Regions from separate parts of the Halomonas sp. CnH100-B genome, predicted to be linked through region 3. Evidence: riboswitches for the same ligand, from Rfam matches in the RefSeq annotation. Region 3 holds a riboswitch; each other region holds the start of a gene.
The links. A riboswitch is a leader RNA that binds a small molecule or an ion and turns the genes downstream of it on or off. The one in region 3 is predicted to bind thiamine pyrophosphate.
Positions count from the first base shown of each region.

Region 1: it holds a riboswitch for thiamine pyrophosphate, as region 3 does, so the genes downstream of both, thiM (hydroxyethylthiazole kinase) here and NH398_RS08920 (sodium:solute symporter) in region 3, are expected to answer to the same signal.
Region 2: it holds a riboswitch for thiamine pyrophosphate, as region 3 does, so the genes downstream of both, tenA (thiaminase II) here and NH398_RS08920 (sodium:solute symporter) in region 3, are expected to answer to the same signal.

Region 1 is NZ_JAMXRX010000007.1:149,138-157,071, reverse strand. Features, by position in the region: gene NH398_RS15745 (serine hydrolase) at 1-640, shown strand, start outside; gene NH398_RS15740 (DMT family transporter) at 743-1,618, shown strand; gene NH398_RS15735 (class III extradiol ring-cleavage dioxygenase) at 1,622-2,359, opposite strand; gene NH398_RS15730 (DoxX family protein) at 2,416-2,823, opposite strand; gene NH398_RS15725 (LysR family transcriptional regulator) at 2,918-3,838, opposite strand; gene thiE (thiamine phosphate synthase) at 3,835-4,449, opposite strand; gene thiM (hydroxyethylthiazole kinase) at 4,439-5,248, opposite strand; TPP riboswitch at 5,273-5,364, opposite strand; gene NH398_RS15710 (hypothetical protein) at 5,414-5,758, opposite strand; gene NH398_RS15705 (DUF2237 domain-containing protein) at 5,884-6,258, opposite strand; gene gloA (lactoylglutathione lyase) at 6,464-6,997, shown strand; gene NH398_RS15695 (DUF6164 family protein) at 6,999-7,364, shown strand; gene NH398_RS15690 (cupin domain-containing protein) at 7,361-7,934, opposite strand, start outside.
Region 2 is NZ_JAMXRX010000002.1:258,520-266,453, reverse strand. Features, by position in the region: gene NH398_RS04755 (potassium channel family protein) at 1-355, opposite strand, end outside; gene NH398_RS04750 (Shedu immune nuclease family protein) at 471-1,541, opposite strand; TPP riboswitch at 2,098-2,252, shown strand; gene tenA (thiaminase II) at 2,334-3,002, shown strand; gene thiC (phosphomethylpyrimidine synthase ThiC) at 3,029-4,945, shown strand; gene NH398_RS04735 (CsbD family protein) at 5,004-5,189, opposite strand; gene NH398_RS04730 (DUF2955 domain-containing protein) at 5,294-6,370, opposite strand; gene NH398_RS04725 (HlyD family secretion protein) at 6,387-7,448, opposite strand; gene NH398_RS04720 (porin family protein) at 7,622-7,934, opposite strand, start outside.
Region 3 is NZ_JAMXRX010000003.1:485,552-493,485, forward strand. Features, by position in the region: gene NH398_RS08900 (putative zinc-binding metallopeptidase) at 1-893, opposite strand, end outside; gene NH398_RS08905 (CoA-acylating methylmalonate-semialdehyde dehydrogenase) at 1,115-2,611, shown strand; gene NH398_RS08910 (hypothetical protein) at 2,661-3,350, opposite strand; gene NH398_RS08915 (peroxidase-related enzyme) at 3,525-4,136, shown strand; TPP riboswitch at 4,181-4,284, shown strand; gene NH398_RS08920 (sodium:solute symporter) at 4,274-5,653, shown strand; gene NH398_RS08925 (diguanylate cyclase) at 5,728-7,158, shown strand; gene NH398_RS08930 (magnesium transporter CorA family protein) at 7,176-7,934, shown strand, end outside.

The DNA.
Region 1 (7,934 bases), on a different contig from region 3:
CGTCATGGGGGGATTTAGCTCCTCCTCCCGCGATACGCACATGGCCGATCTGTTGGATCGCAGCTTTATGCGGGCATCGCTCAGGGATCAGCGCACGTGGTTGGCCAGTACTCGCTTTTCCAGTGAATTCATGGGTTTCACCGGATCCGCTCAGCCGTTGAGACAGCCAGCGCCGACGCGTCCCATGACGCAGCCGATGGTGGCCAGCGTCTCGGCGACGTCACTATCCCCCACGCCGCCCGCTGCGCGCAGCACGCTTGCACAAACGGTCGAGGCCCAGCTCGTCGAAGCAGAGGCGGCCCGTGGGGATGCTCCTGCCTCTCCAGATCCGCTACAGGCATTCATCGAGCGAGAGCGGGTCTTGGCTGACGCCTCGCCGGGCGCGCAAGCAGCCTCGGCGGGATGGGGCATTCAGGTGGGCGCGTTCAGCCAAGCCGCGCAGGCAGAGCAGCTGGCCCGCCAGGCCGTGCAGCGCCTGCCGAACAGCGTGGGGGGGCGTGTCGCCATTGACCCGCTTCAGGGGGCAACCACGGTATTTCGAGCACGTGTCGTTTCGTTGAACGAGTCCCAGGCACGACAAGCGTGTCAAACGCTCCAGGCGCAGGGGATGGACTGCATGGTGGTCAACGCGAGTCTTTGAAAGCATGACATCGCTGCCCCGCCAATCGCAGGTTGGCGGGGCTTTTTTATGCAGTGCTACCGGTGCTGTGAAGACAATAATAATCGTCGTAGGAGGTGACGGATGACACCCTCGCTAAAAGGCATTTTATGCATGTGTTTAGGTGTGCTGTTTTTAGCCCTGGGTGATGCGGTGTCCAAATGGTTGGGCGCCGTGCACTCCCCGCTACAGATCATCTTTTTCCGCACCTTGATATCGCTGCCGTTGATTGCTCTGCTGGCCCATTTTAGTGGCGGATTGCGCAAGCTGCGTACCCGGCGTCCAGGCGTGCATCTGCTGCGGGGGGTGATTTACACCGCCACGATGGTCTGTTTCGTATGGGGCCTGACCCTGCTGCCGTTGGCCGAGGCCACGGCGATTGCCTTCGTGGCGCCGCTGTTCGTGACGCTACTCTCCGTACCGCTGTTGGGTGAGCGTATCGACCCGCCGGTGTTGGTGGCGTCGCTTTTAGGCTTTGTGGGGGTGCTGATCGTCGTGCGTCCCGGCGGCGATGCGTTTCAACTGGGCGCGATGATCGTTCTCGCAGCGGCGGTGTTCTATGCTCTGATGATGGTGACGGCGCGACGTTATGGTGCCAACGAGCATCTGTGGGCGATGGTGTTCTATATGACCATGGTGCCGCTGGCAGTCACCGCGGTGAGCCTGCCGTGGGTATGGCAAACGCCACAGCCATGGCATTGGCTCGGATTTTTGGTATCGGGCGTGTTGGGAGTGGGGGCGACGGCGTTTATTACCTTGGCTTTTCGCTATGCGCCTGCCGCCATTGCCGCGCCCTTTGATTACACCGCCATGCTGTGGGCGGTGCTGTTGGGCTGGTGGTTCTGGGGAGAATTGCCGGACCTTTGGGTCTGGGTAGGCAGTGCGCTGATTATGCTAAGTGGTTTGGCCATTGCTTATCATGACCGACGCACCACCTTGAAACGCCGCCCCACGGCGTAGACGTTAGGCAAACTGATAGGCATCCATCGCTAGCACGCCGTGCTCGACGCTATGGTGTCGTTGTGTTGCGCGGCCGCCCGCCCCCATCGCCACCAACAGCGGCTGAAAGTGCTCCGGTGTGGGGTGATTGCGCTGGGCATCGGGCGCGTTTTGCCAGTGGACGAGCGCGTCGCGATCATCCTCTCGCAGCCGTGCATGCACCCACTCGGCGAAACGGTCGACCCAGGTCGGCACCTGGCTACCTTGAGGCTGTAGCTCGTAGAGGTTATGGGTCAAGCTGCCCGAACCGATCACCAGTATCCCTTCTTGGCGCAGCGGCGCTAGCTGTTCACCTAACGTTAGCAACGCCTCAGCTCCCCAGCGGCTGGGTAGCGAGAGCGATACCACTGGTACGTCGGCGTCAGGATACATCAGTGACAGCGGCACCCAGGCCCCATGATCCAGACCGCGCTCCACCTCTGTGGCCCCTAGTTGCTCGGCCAGTCGGCTTGCCAAGGCGGGGTCACCGGGCGCTGGGTACTGCACGGCAAACAGCGCGTCGGGAAAACCGCCAAAATCATGGAGGGTCGCAGGCGCGGCGCTGCGGCTGACCTGTAGGTGGTCCGTCTCCCAATGTGCAGAGACCACCAAAACGGCTTTGGGGCGAAGGTGGCGGCCCAGTGCCCGTAAGAAGTGATGGGCAGGGGTGGGGATGAGGGCCAGCATGGGAGAGCCGTGGGAGATAAAGAGACTCGGTAACATGGAACGCACTCCAGTCGATTGGCCTGCCGAGACGAGGTGCTCGGCAGGCCATTGGATCATGCCAGTCGGCGGCTGATGACGAGGCTACCGCTGCCTAGGCCTGCCTGTACCAGGAGAGCCACGGCCCAGAACACTGGGAACTCCCAGCCGCCGCCGGGGTTGGAGAATACCCAGCCGTTACCCAGGTGTACCCAGGCGGCGCCGAGCAGCACCGGCACTAGCGCAAGGCTCACCCAGCGGGTGTATAGGCCCAGTACCAAAGCCAGGCCGCCGCCGACTTCGGCCGCAATGGTCAAGTAAGCCATGAAACCGGGCAGGCCGAGCGATTCGAAGTAGCCCACCGTGCCAGGAAGCGTAAACACGAACACTTTCATTAAGCCGTGGGCCAGGGCCATCACGCCCAGGCTAATGCGCAGTAAGGCGGTGGCATGGAGGGTTGCAGCAGGGGTCGTTAAGGTTGTCATAGCTCTCTCTCTCGCTGTGTGTGTGCATCACCGTGGATGCGATGAGACAACTGTACGTCAGCAGAGCGAGATGATAATCCCGCCGATTGGCACTTCACTGTTGCGAAATGCGCGACAATCCCAGCCCCTGTTCCCATACCGGTGGGTCTCCCCAGGCATCGGCCAACTGGTCGATGAAGCGCGTCACCTTGGCGGGCAGAAAGCGCCGCGCGGGGTAGATGGCGTGTATGTCTAGGTAGGTCGGCGGAAGGTCTAACAGAAGCGGCACCAAGTGCCCCCGTTGGATGCTCTCATGAATCAGAAAGCTGGGCTGCTGGGCAATGCCTAACCCCGCTTCGGCGGCATACGTCAGCATGTCGCCATTATTGCTCTCTAGTGGCCCCGTGACGCTGACGTGCTGCTGATTGAAGCGCCAGTCGCCGCTGTTCTGCCCGCTGCGATAGCGCAGGCAGTGGTGCTGGGTCAGATCCTCGATGCGCTGAGGGGTGCCATGCTGTGCCAAGTAGCCGGGGGACGCGCACAGCACCAGCTGGCAGCGGGTCAGACGCTTGGCGATCAGGCTGGAATCCGGCAGGCTGCCGATGCGAATCGCGACATCGTAGCCCTCTTCCAGCAAATCCACGCGACGGTCGTTCAGGTCCAAGCGTACGTCTAACGCCGGGTGTGCCTGCATGAAGTGCGCTACCTGTGGGGCAAGGTAGCGGGTACCAAAACTCATCGGACCATTGATGCGCAGGCGTCCACTGACGGTGCTGGTGCCGCTACCGACATCGGCAGCGGCCTCGTCCAAGGCCAGCAGAATGGCTTGAGCGCGAGCCAGATAGCGCTCTCCGGCATCGGTGAGATGCAGCCGCCGAGTCGTTCGCTGAATCAAGCGAGCGCCCAGCGTCTCCTCCAGCGCCATGACCTGCCGCGAGACGCGTGTGCGTGAGAGGTCCAAGGCCTCGGCGGCACGGGTGTAGCTGCCGAGCTCGGCCACTTTGACGAAGGCGGCGAGCTGATCGAGCTGGCTCATGGGGCGCGAAACGCCAGCGCCGCCTGATAAGGGTCAGGCTGGCCGCAGATGGCGGAAATCACCGCTAAACCGTTGGCACCGGCGGCCCTGACTTGGGCGGCGTGCTGCGCCTTCAAGCCGCCGATCGCCACGTTGGGCAGCGGGCAGGCGCAGACGAGTTCGGCCAAACCATCGAAGCCTATCGGCTGAGCGTGATCCTGCTTGCTGGCGGTGGCGAAAATGGGGCCTAGCCCGACATAGTCCAACAGCGCGATGGGCGCGTTACGAAGCTGCGCGACGGTGTTGATCGACAGCCCCAAAATGGCATGCGGTCCCAGCACCTCACGCGCCTCTTGTACGGCGGTATCGCTTTGCCCGACGTGCAGGCCATCGGCGCCGCTGGCGATGGCCACGGCTAGCCGGTCGTTGATGATCAGCGGCACGCTGGTGCCCGCCAGCAGCGCTTTGAGCCGCTTGGCTTGGGCGACCATCGCCGCATCACTGGCGTGTTTGTCGCGCAGCTGTACCACGGTGACACCGCCTTTGACGGCGGCCTCCACCGTCGCCTCAAGGCCAGCGTCCGCGCACAGGATGGCATCGGTGACTAGATAGAGCGAGAGATCACACTGCATGGAGCGCCTCCACCTGGCTGAGCGACGAGAGATCATCCGGGGTGAGCTGGTACAGAGCATCCAAGAGGGCAACCTGAAAGCTGCCCGGCCCATCGGCCCGTTGGCCAGCACGATGCCCGGCGATGCTAAAGCACGCCAGGGCGGCCAGCGTTGCCGTCAGCGGGTGCTCGCGGTTAGCGGCGACGAACCCGGCCACCAGCGCACTCAATCCACAGCCCAGCGTCGTGACGCGGGGCATCATCGGGTGGCCCCCGGTCAGCCGGAAATGGTGGGTACCGTCGGTCAAAAAGTCGGTCTCGCCGGTCATGGCGACGATGCAGTGCTGCCGTTGCGCGAGCGATATGGCTGCTTGAGCGGCGTCATCGGTGGATGCCGTTGCATCGACTCCGCGTCCTTGGCTTGCCAAGCCGGTGAGCGCCATCACTTCAGAGGCATTGGCGCGAATGACGCTGGGCCGGTGGGGCAGCAGCGCCTGGCACACCTGCTGGCGAAAGGCGGTTGCCCCGACCGCCACCGGGTCTAGCACCCACGGCGTTTGGCTTGCGTTGGCCGTGCGAGCCGCCAGCTGCATCGATTCGGCCCAGGGCGTAGAGAGCGTGCCGATATTGATAGAAAGCGCACCTGCCAGCGCGGTAAATTCGGCGACCTCTTCGGGGGCGTGCAGCATCGCGGGCGATGCCCCCGTGGCCAGCAGCAGGTTGGCCGTGCTGTTCATGGCCACGTAATTGGTCATGCAGTGGACGAGCGGCGTGGTTTCGCGCAGAGCGGCGAGCATATCGCCAAGCGGGGGGTAGGTCATAGTATCCTCCCGGCCAGGGAGGTGGTGAGAGGCACCACGACTCCCTACGCCGGCGTTATCCGGTTCAGGTTCGAAGGGTGCTTCTCAGCCGCTGGGCGGCGCCCCTGTCGTTGGTGGCTACTATCCTAGCCTTGGACGGAGCTGTAAAGCCCCGCCGGAAGAGACTTAACGAAACGCGATGCGCGTGCCGTAGGTAAGCATTTCATCAGGGGTGATGGCACGGCCCGACACGCCAATCATCTCATCGCCGCACTGGTCGGCGAAAGTCAGCACGCCGTGGGTCAGACCGAGCTGGCCCAGGGTGTCACGGATTTCACCGGTTCCCAAAAAGGTACTGACGCGGCCTTCGGCGTCGCTCAGGTCCGATACACCGTTGGCATGGTGAAAGCGCACCTTGTAGATACCGTCCATGGACTCGACTTCGACAATGGGGGAAAAGCCGTTTTGAATCGCATGGCTCAGCTGCTTCAGAGTCAGGCGATCGCCAAGGGTCATATCGATGGCTGTCATGACGCTCTCCTATCTGACGCCATTCGCAGGGCATCACGGTTGAATTTGTAAAACTGTCGAGATAGAAGTGTAGAAGGTCTGCATCGTTTTTCCAGGCGCATTCGATCAGAGCGCGTGCCGAGAGGTCAGTGCACGGCATCCAGCGCGTGTTGCTGAAGTTTGGTCAGAGGGATGATCTCCAGCGTGCGCTCGTTCGTGCCCGAGAGAATCACCGGTGGTGCAAGCCCCACTTGGGCTGCTTCGGCCCAGCGGTGGGCGCACAGGCACCAGCGGTCGCCGGGCTTCAAGCCGGGAAAGCCGAAGGCCGGGCGCGGGGTCACCAGATCGTTACCTTGAGCCTTGGAGAAAGCCAGAAACTCCTCGGTCACCATGGCGCACACCGAATGGATGCCGACATCGTCAGGCCCGACGCGACAAAAGCCGTCGCGGTAGAAGCCGGTTTTTGGGGCATGGCAGCAGGGCGTGAGTGGCTCACCCAGTACGTTTCGATCACGGGACATAGAGACTCCTTCGGGCCGGGCTGGAATTCCAAGCGCCTTGCCCTCATAACTAGACATTAAACGCGCCATCGCACGTTATGACCGATGCGCTGGAGCGATGGTCAAATGGCGGGCGCTTAGCAGCCTAAGCCTTGTACAAAGTACTACGTTCGTCAAAGAATTTGCACCGTATCCACGAAAGCGTCACCCCCATAAGGAGAGTCTCATGTCGTATCAAGGTGAACAGCATCCAGGTGTTGCCCCAGTCGCCCCGCAAACACAGGGTTTTCGCTTAAACCACACCATGCTGCGGGTCAAAGACCCCGAGCGCGCGCTGGCGTTCTACTCCAAGGTGTTTGGAATGCAGGTACTGCGGCGCTTGGACTTCGAGGAGATGCAGTTCTCGCTCTACTTCCTGGCTAACGTAGAGGCCGGTGATAGCGTGCCGGAAGAGACCCAAGCGCGCACCGCGTGGACCTTTAGCCAGAAAGGTCTATTGGAGCTGACCCACAACTGGGGTACCGAAAACGAGCAGGACTTTGCCTACCATGACGGCAATGCAGAGCCGCAGGGCTTCGGGCATATCTGTTTTAGCGTACCGGATTTGGAAGCCGCGCAGGCGTGGTTCGATGAGCATGACGTGACCTTCGTCAAGCGCGCCGACCAGGGCAAGATGAAGGACGTGATCTTCGTCAAGGACGCCGACGGCTACTGGATCGAAGTGATTCAAGCAGACCGTATGGCCGCCATGGGCGATTGATATGGCGCATCTGCTGTTTCGGTTGCGTCACGTGACCGACGAAGAGGCCATGGAGGTTCGCCAGCTGCTGGAGGCGCATGGTTTCGATGTGTACGAAACCCAGGCGGGCTTTTTTCGCCTGGGAGTCGATGCCATTTGGCTGCGCAACCCTGCCCAGCGAGACGATGCCGAAACGGTGCTGGCGCACTATCAGGCCGAGCGGCAAGCAAAGGCGCGCAAAGCGCATGAAAACGCGTTGGCCCGCGATGAGGCGCCGACGTTGTGGCGACGTTTCGTGGCGCACCCGCTGCAGGTCACGCTAGTGATCGTTGCGGTGCTCATGATCGCTCTGCTCACCCTGCTGCCGTTTATTGGGCTAGCTCGCTAGTCGTCAGAAGCGTCAGACAGATGCCCGCGCTTGACGTACATCATTACCCCGGCCTGGCCTGCGCGAAGCCGTGGCGCAGCCCCCGGCGGGTAGCGGCACCAGCTCCCTTCCGGGTACTCGGTGTCCGCATCGCACAGCGACCCTTCCAGCACGAACAGCTCCAATCCGCCCGGTAGGGCAGGATAGTCGGTGACGATGTCACGCTCCCAGCGCTCCAGGCTGATACGCTCGCTTTGATAGGTATGCAGCATTTTGTACGTGATGCCGGGCCGACGATCAGGCTGCCAGGGCAAACGGTGGGCGGGAATGGCGAGTTGGAGCAGGTCGTTCTCATCGAACTGGTGGAGCTTCACGAGAATCAGCGCGCCCTCATCGCCAATGTGTGGCGTATGGCCCGTGCCGATGGGGTTGCGCAGGTAGCTGCCCGCCGGGTAGCGGCCATGTTCGTCGGCAAACACGCCCTCGAGCACGAGAATCTCTTCACCGCCGCCGTGGTTGTGGCGGCTGAACTGACTATTTGGCGCATAGCGTACCAGGCTCGTGGCGCGGGCCACCTCATCGCCAATGCGG
Region 2 (7,934 bases), on a different contig from region 3:
CCCATTTGAAATAAGGTTCAATTTCACCAAGTATTTCAATATCACTTTGCCTTTTTTGCCACCATTGCTTAGCTTCATTCTCTGTGCCCTCGTAACATTCAATTAAGGTCTTTTGAGAATAATCAGTTCTTCGAATAACAACTTTATTCTTTCCTTTAAAGATGTCTCCTGTCGGTACAATTCTCAGTACAACATCCGTATCAAAAGGTAAGCTTTCCAGCCAATCACTAAAGCCAGGAAGAAGCTTCAATAAGTAGTTGAATAGTCTTGGCAAGTCATTATTTGCTCGCCATTCATTAAACTCATGTGGCTGCATAGACCATAACTGTTCAGTGTTTTTGTTAAAATCTGACATACTCACCATACTATAAATTATTTTCTAAAACGGCTAACGCTTGGGCTCAGCGGCCGATTTGGAGGCGCATCGCGCCGGAAAAGCGGTCCGCTGCAGCCCCTTGTTAGGCTTTTTCTCAGCGCTTCAACCTTCGAAGCCAAGTGTCCCATGATTCAATACGAACTGGTGGAGTAGAGGTCGTTTCATAATCATGCCTCTTTTTACTCTCTTCTAAATCATTTACAGTTCTACCACCAATTACAACAGTGCGAATATTTACATCCTTTTCAGGATCAACTCCTTTGCAAGAGTTCGGTCCAACAAACGCGTTGTGAATCAAATCACCCGATAGGACTTTAAGCCTTCTTTCATGGGCGTCTTTACGAAATGGTTCATAATTCCGATAAACCACTCCAAGCCTTTTTTGGATCTGTTCAGCAGCGTCACTAACTTTGTGATTAAACGAGGCATAATGGTTCGAGTTAACTAGGTTAAATTCTGCACCTTTTACTTCAACTAAGGTAATATCCATACGCGACCTGCCTGAAAAGATCACAAAATCCACAGCACCATCAGCTAACGGGTATTCCGAAAAACATATGTACTCTCCATCGCCAACATAAGCTTCGGCCATGAGGGAAAGATCTTTTTTAATCAGCCTTTGGATTTCTTGCTCATTAGCGCGAGATTCTATTAGTTCTGAAATGGAATCCTTTGCAATCATTGACTCCATAATTTCAAATTTACGAGCAATTACGGCCGGACTTTCAATGTGCACAGATCCCCTGAAAGGATCCCTCTGGTATCTAATCTGGTCAGCCTGCTCGTAGACCGACCTGTTCTCTACACTTCTTTCAGAAAGCTCTTTTTCATCACCGGCAATCAGCTCAACTACCTTTTCTCTTTTTATAGACTTCCACTGGGTAGTTGGGATCAGCGTTACCACATCAAATGTATCGAACTCAGCTAGGTCTCTTTCGTAATGCTCAATAAAAGTAGCACTTTGAGTCACCAACCCTTTTCTAATAACCGAGTCTATTATTTTTTCTACGGCATTCGTGACTGATTGCCCATCATTGAGATCACCCAAATCAGTCAAAAGCACGACAACGCCTTCGCTTCCCACATAGGTTCGCACCCGGCAAATCCCACCACAGGAATGCATTTTACTATTTCCAAAATCATGAACCACATCTGAAACTTTCAAACCAATAACACTCCTTACTTATTAGACCTAACAGTGATTATACGCCCTGCCATCAAACCTCAATGAACGTGACATCACAATGACTGAGGTTTCATAGCCACCAAATTGAATCTACCTCATCGATTCTACAGCGTACAAAGAGAATTTTGGCGATGTAGCCAAAATTCGCGGGCTTGCGCGTTTTGCTCGTCTCAATAATACTGTTTTTATGAACAGCATTATTGAGGCATTCTCCTACGAAACTGATGGAACGCGTCAAGGTGGCCCTGTGGGCCAAACGTCATAGCTTCCGTACTGAGAAAACCTATTGCTAATGGATTCGCTTTTACATTAGGTTCAATAAATTACGACACCCTGCCCACTGACAGATCATGAAGTGCGGCAATTTTTAGGGTATCTGGCAAACGACAAATACGTGGAGGCGGTTACATAGAAGCAGGCGCTTAGTATCGTCGTGTTTCGGGCTCTTATCGATTTCGCAGTAGCCCATTACCAACCATTTAGAAAATAAACCCCTCTTGCATCTCCCCCACCCGCCTCCTACACTCCACCCACGAACAGCTTGACGGGGTGCCGGTGATATCCGGCTGAGATGGCGCAGGGTGAGCTTTTGGCTACCGAGCGCTGGTCCCGCTGAACCTGATCCGGCTAATGCGCTGCTTTATGAATAGCGGCGCGGGTACCGGCGTAGGGATCAAGCGATGGCCGCGGCGCACCTTTACGCCACCCTTCCGTGCCACTCCCTCGATCTTTCTCGCCTGCCCTCCGGATCATTACCACCGGAGGCATACAATGGGCTACCGCTTTACCGATCTCACCACCGCTTGCCAGGACGATTGGCGCGCTTATATCGAGCACGATTTCGTGCTCCAGCTGGGCACCGCTAAGCTGCCAGAGGCGTCGTTTCACCACTACCTGAAGCAGGATTACCTGTTCTTGATCCACTTCGCCCGCGCCTACGCGTTGGCCGCCTACAAAAGCCCCACCCTCGCCGATCTTCGCCAAGCCCACGAAGGCTTGAAAGCCATTGTGGATGTGGAGCTGAGCCTGCACGTGGGCTTTTGCCAGGAATGGGGCATTAGCGAGCAGGAGCTTGCCGAACTCCCAGAAGCCCGCGCCACGCTGGCCTATACCCGCTATGTGCTGGATACCGGCAACCGCGGCGACCTGCTGGATTTGCACGTGGCACTGGCTCCGTGCCTGGTGGGCTACGGTGAAATCGCCAACTGGCTGAACGCGCAACCTTCCACGCTGCGCGGCGCGCAGAACCCGTTCGATGCCTGGATCGCCATGTACGAAGGCGAGGAGTTCCAAGCTGCTATGCAAGCGGAGCTTGCGTGGCTCGATGCCCGCTTGGCTGATGTCACCCCCGCCCGCTTTCGTGAGCTGAGCAAGATCTTCCGCGATGCCACCCGCCTGGAAATCGACTTCTGGCAGATGGGCTTAGACCTCTCTGAATAATGACCAACAACGACAAGGACACCGTCATGACCAAGACCGTCAAAAGTAAAACCGCGCACTTTTTAGCCGAAACCGCCCAGGTAGATGCCGCCGCCGTGGCCCCGCTGCCCGGCTCGCGCAAGGTGTATGTGGAAGGCTCGCGGCCAGATATTCGCGTGCCGTTTAGGGAAATCACCCTCTCTCCCACCAAAACCAGTGGCGTGGATGAACAGAACCCGCCGCTGCTGGTGTACGACACCTCCGGCCCCTACACCGACCCCAGCGCCAACATCGATTTGCGCCAAGGCCTGCCGGAACTGCGCCGCGCCTGGATCGAAGAGCGCAACGACACCGAGTTTCTGGATGGCCCCACCAGCCAGTACGGCCAGCGCCGCGCCAACGACCCCACGCTGGCACAGCTGCGCTTTGATCTAACCCGCACCCCGCGCCGGGCAAAAGCGGGCAAGAACGTGACCCAGCTGCACTACGCCCGCCAGGGCATCATCACGCCGGAAATGGAGTTCATCGCTCTACGAGAAAACCAGCGCCGCCAAGCGTTGGGGACCGCAGAGGTGGAGCGCATTCTGGGCCATCAGCATGCGGGCCAGAGCTTTGGTGCCAGCCTGCCCAAGGAGATCACCCCGGAGTTCGTGCGCGATGAGGTGGCTCGTGGGCGGGCAATCATTCCCAACAACATCAACCATCCGGAAAGCGAGCCGATGATCATTGGCCGCAACTTCCTGGTGAAGATCAACGGCAACCTGGGTAACTCGGCGGTCACGTCTTCCATTGAGGAGGAAGTGGACAAGATGACCTGGGGCATCCGCTGGGGCGCGGATACCATCATGGATCTCTCCACTGGCCAGAACATTCACGAAACCCGCGAGTGGATCATCCGCAACTCGCCGGTGCCGATTGGTACGGTGCCCATCTATCAGGCGCTGGAGAAGGTCAACGGCATTGCCGAAAACCTCACCTGGGAGATCTTCCGCGATACGCTAATTGAGCAGGCGGAACAGGGGGTGGATTACTTCACCATTCATGCGGGGGTGCTGCTGCGCTACGTGCCGCTTACCGCCAACCGCGTCACCGGCATTGTCAGCCGTGGCGGCTCCATCATGGCGAAGTGGTGCTTGTATCATCATCAGGAGAGTTTCCTGTATACCCACTTCGAGGAGATCTGCGAGATCTGCAAGCAGTACGATGTGGCGTTCTCGCTGGGCGACGGCTTGCGCCCCGGCTCGATTGCCGATGCCAACGATGAAGCGCAAATGGCGGAGCTGAAAACCCTAGGCGAGCTGACCCACATTGCCTGGAAACACGATGTGCAGGTGATGATCGAAGGCCCCGGCCATGTGCCCATGCACCTGGTGAAAGAGAACATGGACAAGCAGCTGGAGTACTGCGATGAAGCGCCCTTCTATACCCTTGGCCCGCTGGTAACGGATATCGCCCCCGGCTACGACCACATTACCTCCGGTATTGGGGCGGCGATGATTGGCTGGTTTGGCTGCGCGATGCTCTGCTACGTCACGCCGAAAGAGCACCTGGGCCTGCCCAATAAAGACGACGTGAAAACCGGCATCATCACCTACAAGATTGCCGCCCACGCGGCGGATTTGGCCAAGGGCCACCCGGCGTCGCAGCGGCGCGATAATGCGCTCTCTAAGGCGCGCTTCGAGTTCCGCTGGGAAGACCAGTTCAACCTGGGCCTAGACCCAGACACCGCGCGGGAGTACCACGATGAAACCCTGCCGAAGGATTCCGCCAAGGTGGCGCACTTCTGCTCCATGTGCGGGCCAAAGTTCTGCTCCATGAAGATCAGCCAGGAAGTGCGCGATACCTACCGCGACCGTACGCCGGAAAACGCCGCTGAAGGCGATGCCGAAGCGGTGAAACGCGGAATGCAGGAGCAGGCGGAGAAGTTCCGCCGGGAAGGGAGTGCGCTGTACCAGGAGGTGTAGCCCTTAAACACAACAACCGGAGCCAATGGCTCCGGTTGTTTGTTCTGCGCAACAAGCATTACTTTTTCTTCTTGGCGCCCTCTTTGGCATCGCCCTTGCCTTTTTGCAGTTCGCCTTTGGCTTGCTGGGCTTTACCTTTGGCTTCGGTTTTGCTGCTACCGGTGGCCTTGCCTGCTGCTTCTTTTACTTTACCGGCGGCTTTGTTGGCCGCACCTTTCGCTTTATCTTCTTTGCCACTTGCCATGACGAACACCTCTAATCCGTTAGTAGGGAAATAGTCGCACGCCAAGTATGTAGCTACGTTAGCGCCGACTCCCTTTCAGAGTAGCTCTTTGTTAAAAAGTTGCCTCAACTTCTTTCGGGCAAGCGCGTGGGCTCCCAGCGGTTCAGAAGATAATGCAAGCAGATCATTACCGACAGCGTGCCGATCAGCGCCACGCTCATGGAAGAGAAGCGGTAAAGCGCGCTGTAGACTAGGTCTTGCTGCGGCCCTAACGACTGGCCGAAGAGAATCCCCATTGTGGTCAGCCCACCAAACCCAATGCCTGAACCGCCACCTTCTAAGATATGCTCCCTTGCAAACAGCATTAACCCCAGCCAATAGAGCAGAATCACCAGTAGAAAGTGGTGGCTTTGGGTGTAGAGCGCCAGCTGCATCACCAGTGCGAGATTACAGCCCAGCAGCGTGCCTACCGCACGTTTTGCTGCTGATACCTGAGCGCCGAAATAACCCAGCGTGAACAGAATCAAGATGGTGGCCATTTGCGCTGAGAGCGAATCGCGCAGGTCAAACACCTGAAACACCACAAATGAAAGCGTGGCGGTGATGCCGCCAATCAGCGTTTCATGGCGGATTTGTGCCACCGTTTTAGTGCCTCTTGGCGGCGGCTGGCGTGGCTCCACATCGGGAAACAGGGTGTACATCAGCATGGCGATAAACACCGCCAGCACGCTGGCCATGAGATTACTGGCCAGCAGATCACTTAAATCCACCCCCGGATAGCTGGCAAAGTGCAGCAGAATACTTAACGTCAGCACCCCGTTGGCACCAAACAGAAACAGCGGGCCTTTGGCCATCAAGTTAAAGCGCAGCAGAAACAGGCCCAGCACCACCAGCGTCATCACCACGGGCATATGTTTTAACAGCCCGACGACCAGGCTTACCTCCAGCACGTTGAGGCTCACGTTGGAGAGAAACTGGCGAATGATCGAGCCATTTAACACCGGCACCAAGCCCAACAAAAACATCGGGAAGACGGTAAAGAAGACGCCGTAATTCCATCCCATCAGTTGGCTGATGATAAACCCCAGCGTGCCACCACCCGCGACTCGTAGGCACTGGCGCAGCCCGTTCTGGCTAAGCGCCGAGGGATTGGGAGCCGAACGAGTGGCGGGTGTCGCCGCGTGTGGCTTTGAAGTAGCCAACGATCTCGCCAAGCGTCTAATAAACATAGTGCAGCCAGCTAATGAGATGCGCCTGCAGCCAAGCAAACGGCTTTGCCAAGGCGTGCTCGCCGGGCACTAATTGCACCGTGGCCCGCGCGCCGCTGGGCGGGAGTTCTTCCAGCGGTTCATCCAGCACGACGTGAATACGCACCCGCTGGGCGTCGCGCACCCATCGGTCAGAGGTAGGAATATCCACCAGTTGCCCGTCGGCGGCCTGCTGCCCTTCTCGCACACCGGCATCGAACGCGCTCACGTGGCCTGCAAAAATACGCCCCGGCAGCGCATCGAAGACGATCTTTGCGTCATCACCAGGGGCCACGTGGCGCAGGCTTTTTTCGCGAAAATCAGCCACCACGTCGACATTGCTGGCCACCAGCGCCACGGCTGGCTGGCCTGCCTGCACGTAATCCCCCGGCTGGAGCTGAAGGTTCGTCACTTCACCCGCTTCCCGCGCTCTAACCGTGGTACGCGCGATATCCAACTCGGCCTTCTCCAGCGCATTGTTAGCCTGGCGCAGCCGTAGGTTGGCATCGCCCTCTTCGCCTAGCTGTACTTCCAAACTATCGATTTGCGCACGAGCGGATGCTACGGCAGCTTGGGCCGTATGCTCAGCGGCCACTTGCTGTTCATACTGCTGGCGGGAGATACCCTGTCGCCCCAAAAGCGCCTCGGCACGGCGGCGCTCGCCGCTGCGCTCATCAAACGTGGCCTGAGCTGATGCCAGCGAGGCCCGCGCCGCCGCCAGTTCGGCGGTTAGCCGAGCGTTCTCCTGCTCAGCTTGCTCGCGATTCAACTCCGCCTGCTGCCGGGCAAGCTCGAACGGTGCCGGGTCCAGCCGAAACAGCACATCACCCGCTTCTACCCGCTGGTGGTCACGCACCACCACGTCTTTCACCGGCGCGCTTAGCTCCGGCGCAATCCGCGTCACGGGCCGCATCGCCCGCGCCTCCGGGGTCATGGGCATAAAACTATCGGCGAGTAAGAAATAAACAAACAGCACCACAAACGCCGCCAGGGCTATTTTCACCCAGCGGGTAAATCGTTGATCAGGGGTCATTAGCGTTTCTCGTTCACTGTTCCCAAACGGTCATGGCCCTTGGGTCGCGTTAGATGGAATACTTTAGTCTAACAAACTTATTAGCACGCTAACAATATGGATTTAAAAAACCCGCTGCCGAGTCTTGGCTCAGTCAGCGGGGTATGACGTAACCCGTTGTGGTCGCTGCTCGCTTAGAAGCGGTAGCGTAGGCCAATGCTGTAAGCGTCTAGATCATAGTCTGCTTGGCTCAGGTAACGAGTGACATCTGCGCTAATCGCCAGGGTGTCGGTGACATCGACTTCTGCGCCTGCACCGAAGGAAACGTCGTCATCGCGGCCGCTCTCGTTCAGGCCAAAACCACTGGCGGTTAGTTTGACTTCCGAATAGCCTAGAAGACCAAACAGGCGGGCGTTGTCGCGAAGCGGAACGATACCTTTCAAAAAACCGCCCACTAAGTAGTCCAGTTCAACGTCTAGCCCATAAATGTCGTCTGAGCCGCCAGTG
Region 3 (7,934 bases):
TCCAAAGAGCCGTCGTACTCGGCACGTGAGAGGCCCATGTGCAGTGCCGTATCCAGCACGGCCACCATGTCCAGATAGAAGGCAAACGTCTCGGCGAAATCCTCCCACGGATGCATGGCGGCGTAGGCGGAAATGAACCGCGAGGGCCAGTCTGCCGGCGCGCCTTGCTGATAGTACTGCTCCAGGGCTTCGCCATAGGTAGGGTGGTTGTGGTCGCCGAATACGCGAATGCTGGCGGCTTCGTCTTGGTCTTTGACCAGCAGATCCCAGTAGTAGTGGCCGATTTCGTGACGAAAATGGCCGATCAGCGTGCGGTGGGATTCGTTCATGTCGACACGCAGCCGCTCACGCTCTACGTCATCGGCTTCTTTGACGTTGATGGTGATATGGCCGTTGGCGTGGCCGGTGTAGACCTTCTCTTGGTTCGCTGTGGAGCGCCATAGTCCTTGGTCGGGCAGCGCATCGGCCATGAACGAAAAGCTCAGCGGAACGCGGATGTCCTCGCCCTCGACGCCATGGGGAAGCTTGAGCAAATCCAGCGTATAGAAAAGCCGCCGTTTGGCACTCTCCAGCGCTGCCCAACGCTCCCGGTTGCCGTCGACCTCTAAATCGGGAATCACCTCGTTATAGCGGCAGCAGTCGCACAGCGTATCCGCGTGCCCTTCGGCCATCACGACCATCCGATTGCAAACGTTTTCGACGGCATAGTTGTGGCACTTCATCAGCGCCGTACCGCAGCCTTCATGGGTGCAGCGGTAGCCGCCGCTATCCAGCGGTGCTAGTGCCACGATATGACGACAAGCGGGGCACCAGCCTACCTCCGACTCACAGGCCAAGCAGTGAGTGTTCTCGAAAAACAGCGGATTGCCACAGCGGCAGCTAAACGTCTGCATGGATGCCTCCTTGTGATCACCACAGCGCATCTCACGAAGGTGAGTGCTGATACGCAACTGTCTCAGCATAGCGAGGCCCTGACTGAGAGGGAAAGCAAATCGTCGCTCGATGCGGAAATTATCTTTGTCCAGAGGCTAATTGACGTTTACGTTAACTTGCTGATATACCCTAGTAGCGCCTTATTCGATCCCATAACAAACACAACCCGAGGAAACGCATCATGTCTGTTCGTGAAATACCGATGTATATCGATGGCCAGCCGGTCATGTCCCAAAGCCAAGAGTGGCGCGACGTGGTGAACCCAGCGACTCAAGAAGTGGTCGCCCGGGTGCCCTTCTGTACGTCCGACGAGGTCGAGCGCGCCATCGCCAGCGCCAAGACGGCGTTCAAAGAGTGGCGTAAAGTGCCGCTGGGCAAACGCATGCGCATCATGCTCAAACTGCAGGCGCTCATCCGAGACAACACGGCGGAGCTGGCGGCACTGATTACCGAAGAGCATGGTAAAACCCTGCCGGATGCGGAAGGTGAAGTGGGGCGCGGCTTGGAAGTGGTCGAGCATGCGTGCTCCATTACCTCGCTTCAGCTAGGCGAGCTGGCCGAAAATGCCGCCAATGACGTCGATGTATACACCATGCACCAGCCGCTGGGCGTGGGAGCGGGCATTACGGCCTTCAACTTCCCGATCATGCTGCCCTGTTTCATGTTTCCGCTGGCCATTGCCACGGGCAACACCTTCGTGTTGAAGCCCTCCGAGCAGGACCCCAGCTCGACCATGCGGCTCGTGGAGCTGGCGCACGAAGCGGGTATTCCTGCCGGGGTCTTGAACGTGGTCCACGGTGGGCCGGATGTCGCTAACCAAATTGCCGACCATCAGGATATCAAGGCACTGTCGTTCATCGGTTCGACCCATGTGGGGTCACTGCTGTACAACCGCGCTGCCGCCGCTGGCAAGCGCATGCAGGCCATGATGGGCGCAAAAAACCACTGTGTCGTCATGCCGGATGCCAACCGTAGTCAAGCCATCGATAGCCTGCTGGGCTCTGCTTTTGGTGCCGCCGGTCAGCGCTGCATGGCGAACTCGGTGGTCGTGCTGGTGGGAGAGGCGCGCGAGTGGATCAAGGATATCGAAGCCGGTGCGCGCGGTATGACCGTGGGGCCGGGCACTCAGCGTGAAGCGGACCTAGGGCCGCTGGTATCGCCACAGGCCAAGGCCCGCGTCGAGCGCTTGATTAGCGCAGGCGAAGCAGAGGGCGCCACGCTGCTGGTGGATGGTCGCGGCTACACGGTCGACGGCTACCCGGATGGTAACTTCGTCGGACCGACCCTGTTTTCCGATGTGACGGCAGACATGACGATCTATCGCGAAGAAATTTTTGGCCCAGTGCTGTGCGTCGTCAACGTCGAGACGCTGGACGACGCCATCGCGTTCATTAATGCCAACCCGAATGGCAACGGCACCTCGATCTTCACCAACTCGGGCTGGGTAGCACGGCGCTTCGAGACCGACATCGACGTGGGCCAAATCGGTATCAACGTGCCGATTCCAGTGCCGGTGGCTTATTTCAGCTTTACCGGCTCTCGGGCCTCGAAACTGGGTGACTTGGGGCCCAACGGTAAGCAGGCGATTGCCTTCTGGACCCAAACCAAAACGGTCACTGCCCGCTGGTTCGAGCCGGAAAACGTCTCAAGCGGTATCAACAGCACGATTTCGCTATAGCGCGCCCCGGGCGCAGTGAAGCGCCTCCTCGGCCGAGGAGGCGCGCAGCTCAATAACGTTCGAACAGCGGCAGGCTTTCCGAGAGCAGTTGGGCGATGGGACCCAGCTGACTTTCGTGAAGGACTAGCAAATAAGGCGCGTCCTGCTCCTCGCTGATGGGCACCAGCAGCGCAAACTCGCCCTCCTCCAAATGAAACTCATGGATCTCGCGAGGGCCGTGGGGGGTGTCGCACTGGGAGCAGCGGTAGGTGTCATCTTCGCCGTAAACCAAGCGGTGGTACATCTTGAACAGCGTGTAGAGGGCGAGCCCACCTTCGAACGCGGGCCAACGGGCCGGCGTTTCGCGGATGTCGTCGGTCAGTGCGTTGCCATCTGCTTCGGCATCGGCAATGGCATCGGCTAGCGGCTCGGCCAGAATGGCGGTTTGATCTGCGGGCAACGGTGCGTTTTTCTCGGCAGCCGTAGCGAAGCGCGTCACGGCAGCATCGAAATCTGTCAGGCTGTGCAGGGTAAAGTCGGCGTGCTGCAGGTCGGCGGGTTCGAAGCCACCGTTCTCCCAGCCGTGAATCACACGAAGCGTTACCTGACCTCGCTTCATGGGGCGGGCCAGCAGGGTGTGAAGCATGACGCGGATATGCAGCTGACGCTCATCCGTATCGTTTTCGAACGCACGGTAAGGGTCGGCGAACAGTTCATGCAAACGCCCTGGCGTGTGCTCTTTTGCTTCGGAGTATGACATGGTGGTTTCCCTGTTAGTACACCGCTTGGCTAATAGCGTACGGCTCTTATGACATTAAATCATTAAGAGTATGGCGAGCGTTAAGGCGTATTTAAAGACTCTTTAGTTAGCAATTTGTTACGAGTAAACGCCATTCAGCAGTTAGGCGCCACGTTACAAAAAACAGGAGTGCGTATGTCTGTCTCGATAAGTCGATTTACACTTCCTGAGACGCTAGAAGAAGTTCCCGAGGATATCCGGGAAGCCATGTTAGCGGTGCAGGAAAAAGCGGGCTTCGTACCCAACGTGTTTCTCATGCTCGCGCATCGTCCCCAGGAGTTCCGTGCTTTTTTTGCCTATCACGATGCGTTGATGGAGCGGGCGTCCGATACGCTGACGAAAGCGGAAAAAGAGATGATCGTCGTGGCCACCAGTGCCCGTAATCGCTGTTTGTACTGCGTTGTCGCCCATGGCGCACTGGTGCGTATTTATAGTAAAGACCCTTTGCTGGCGGACAATATCGCCATTAACCATCGCGTGGCGGGACTCAGCGAGCGTCATCGGTTGATGCTCGATTTTGCGCTGCATAGCGCCATCGAACTGGGGGAATTTTCAACCGAGTGGCAAATGCGCCTGGAAACCGTTGGGTTTACCCTGGACGACTGTTGGGACATTGGTGCCATTGCGGCCTTTTTCGGCATGTCCAACCGCTTGGTGACGCTGGCGGGAACGCCGCCCAACGCCGAGTTCTATACGATAGGGCGCGTCCCCAAACAGCCGGAGGAGAGTGCTCGGCAGACCACCTGAGACTTTACTAATGCGCTAGTTTGATTGAGGATGTCGCCTCCATTCACTGTCGCCAGGGGAGCCCCATCGGGGCTGAGAATGCGCGTAACGCAGACCCTGGAACCTGATCCGGTTCGTACCGGCGGAGGAAGCGCGACATGCCTTACCTAACGTCTCTCGTATTAGGCGCAGCGTTGTGCTGCTTTGCTTTTTTGGGCCTTCGGGCCCGCTTTGGTGGCGGTTCGTTGGATGACTATGTCACCGCCCGCAATTCTCAAACCGCGTCTACCTTGGGGCTCTCCTTTTTGGCCTCGGGTATGGGGGCGTGGATTCTGTTTGCGCCCCCGGAAATTGGCGCGTTCGTGGGCCCCGTAGCGCTGCTGGGCTATGCGCTTGGCTCGGCGCTGCCGTTCATCGTGCTGGGCCTTTATGGCCCCAAAATACGCCAAGCGCTGCCGGAAGGGCGCAGCATCGCCGAGTTTGCCGATACGTGCTACGGCACGGGCGTGCGCCGCTTCGTCGCGCTCGTTTCCGTGGCTTACATGGGCTGCTTCCTGGCTGCTGAACTCACCGCCATCGGGGCGATTACCGCGCTACTCTCCGACGTGCCTCCTGCCGTGGTCATCATCGGAGTGGCGCTCACCACGCTGGTCTACACCGTGATGGGAGGGCTTCGGGCAAGTCTCGCCACCGACCGCTGGCAAGCGTGGCTGCTTTTGGCGCTGCTGCTCGCCGTCGCCAGCGTAACGCTCTGGCGACTACCCAATATGCCGAGTGACGCACAACTCCCGTCGCTCCCCATCGGCAGCTCGCTCAGCGTCGCGTTGACGCTGGTGATCGCCGTGACGGCAGCGAACTTGTTTCACCAAGGCTATTGGCAGCGGGTGTGGGCGGCCCAAGACGACGCGAGCCTGGGGCGCGGTGCCTGGCTGGGCGGCGGCCTGACCGTTCTGGTCGTCATGGTGATCGGTGGTGTTGGCATCATGGCAGCGATGAGCGGGGTCAGCCTCGGCGAGCCGCCCATGCCGTTTTTTGCGCTGCTTAGCGATGCCCCGGTATGGATCACGCTGCCATCCCTGGTCCTGGCCGTCACGCTGGTCACCTCGAGCGTCGACACTTTACAAAACGGTATTGCGTCACTGTGGGCCAGCGGCCACCGGCCCGAGGCCCTTAACAAAGCGCGCTGGCTCACCGTGGCCATCATGCTGCCCGTGATCGTGATTGCTTTACAGGGGCTGTCGGTGCTGCGGCTGTTTTTGATTGCCGACCTGCTGTGTGCAGCGATCGTGGTGCCGGTGCTGCTGGGCTTGTGGCAACGAATGACACCGACGGCTGCGATCAGCGGTGGGCTAGCGGGGCTAGTAGGCGCCGTGCTGCCTGGCTGGCTGAGTCAAGGTAGCGTCAGCGCGGGAGTATTGGCCGCGACGTTCCCCGGCAGTGTACCGACACTGGGGCCGTTTGTGGGGGCGCTGCTGCTCTCCACGGTGTTGAGCGTTGTGTGGGCCGGGTTGACCCCGCGGCGTATCGCCGTGCGTTAAGTGGGGCGTTGAGCAGAAAATTCCGTTTCACGGTATGCTGTTAGGGGACTGATGACCACTTAGGTGTGATCGCCATGAGCCACCTGTTACCCCCTAACGAAACCGCCCGTTTGGCTGCGCTTAACGAGCTGGCCCTGCTGGATACGCCGAACGAGCCCGTTTTCGATCGCATCACGCGGTTGGTCACCGTGCTGCTCGGCGTTCCTAAGTCCACCATCAGCTTGATCGATACCGACCGTCAGTGGTTCAAGTCGCAAGTAGGCATGGAGTTCTCCGAGAGCCCCCGGGACATGGCGTTTTGCGCCTATACCGTGCTGGAGGACGAACCGCTGGTGGTCGAAGACGCTCAGAGTGACGAGCGCTTCGCTACCAATCCCATCGTGACGAAACCCGGCGGCATCCGTTTTTATGCCGGGATACCGTTGCGCAACTCCCATGGTCTAGTGCTTGGATCGCTGTGTGCGATGGATACGCAGCCGCGCCAGTTGACTCCTCAGGAACAAGCTGCGATGCAGGATTTGGCCGATATCGTGATCGGCGAAATTCATCTGCGCGAGCGGCTCATCAACGAGCAGAAAATTCGCGCCGCCACTCAGCAGTCGCTCACGGCGCTTCATCAAAGTCTTGAACAGCGTATTGAGCAGCGCACGCGTGAGCTCAATTTGGTGATCGAGTCTGCCTACGACGCCTATCTGTGCATCGATGCGCAGGGGCGCGTGTTGGACTGGAACCGGGCCGCCGAAAGCATGTTCGGCTGGAGCCGCAAAGACGCGTTGACGCGCCCACTCACCTCGCTCATGTTCCCGCAGGGGCTGACCTGTGACGACGCCGCGATGCCCTTGACCTGCGACGCCATACGACGAGACGGGGTTCGCTTGCCGGTCGAGGTGCGGCTAAAGAGCTTTGAAGTGAATGGCCGCCCGCGCCGCAGCGTCTTCATCCACGACATTACCGAACGCCAGCAGCTCGAGCGTCTGCGTGACCAGCAGGCCCGAGAGGACGTACTGACGCGCTTGCCCAATCGTCGCGCCCTGGATGAGCGGCTTCCCGAAGCGATGGCGCGGGTACGTCGTACCCTGGCGCCGCTTGTCGTGCTGTTTCTGGACCTCGACGGGTTCAAGCGCATCAACGACCAGCACGGCCACGGCATGGGCGATGAGCTGCTCCGTGAGGTCGCGCAGCGCCTTCAGAACGCCGTCCGCGAGACGGACTTCATTGCCCGTTGGGCGGGGGATGAGTTCGTTGTACTGCTCGAAGGGGTGACTACCGAGGCTCTTGCACCGTTGGCAAACAAGCTGATTCAGGTGATCGAAGAGCCGCTACACGTGGGGAGTGCCACGCTGCGAGTGAGCACCAGCATTGGCGTGGCGCTGTTCGTGCCCAACGCGGCTGAGACGCCACAGGAGCTGCTGAAACGTGCCGACGACGCCATGTATAACGCCAAACGCGCAGGTAAAGCGCGTGTCGCGTTGGCGCGTCCGGCGGATACCCCCAACCCTCTTTAACGAACCCAGGGACGCGTATGATTCGTTGTTTATTAACCACCCCAGAAGGCGATGTGCGTGAGGGCGATTTGAGCCTGATGGACGAGTGGAAACGCATGCCCACGGCACATCTGTGGGTCGATATGAAAGGCGAGAGCGAAGCGCAGGAGCGTGACGTGCTAGAGCGTTTCGATTGCCACCCCATGGCGATCCAAGATGCTCATAAAGAGCGCCACCCCCCAAAGATCGAAGAGTTCGACAATCACACGCTGATCATCTATCGCGGTATTTCGTCGTTCGATGCCCAGCTCAATTTCGTGCCCCAGCAGGTCTGTTTCTTTGTTGGCGAGCGTTTTCTGGTCACGCTGCACCCCGGCGAGGCGCTCAGTATCGAGCGTTTATTCAATGAGCACGGCAAAGCCCTGCTGGCCCAATCGCCCGAGCAGGTCGCGTTAAGAGTGATGTATACCTCTGCGGGCTTTTACATCGACAGCTTGCTGGAGTTCGAGACGGAGTTGAGCGATCTCGAAGATGAGCTGCTGGAGAACGGCAACGATGTGTTGATGCGTAAAATCACCACTTACCGTTCTCGTCTGGTCAAAATGCGCCGCATCTTCAGCTACCACAAAGGCATCACACAAGAGCTGACGGCGTATGATTACGCGCATTTACCCCGAGGCGAAAGCGAAACGCTGCATGCCATTACCGATGTCGAAGAGCGTTTCGAGCGACTCTATACGCTGACGCAGATGTACTACGACATTTGTGGTGATTTGGTCGATGGCTATATCTCCATT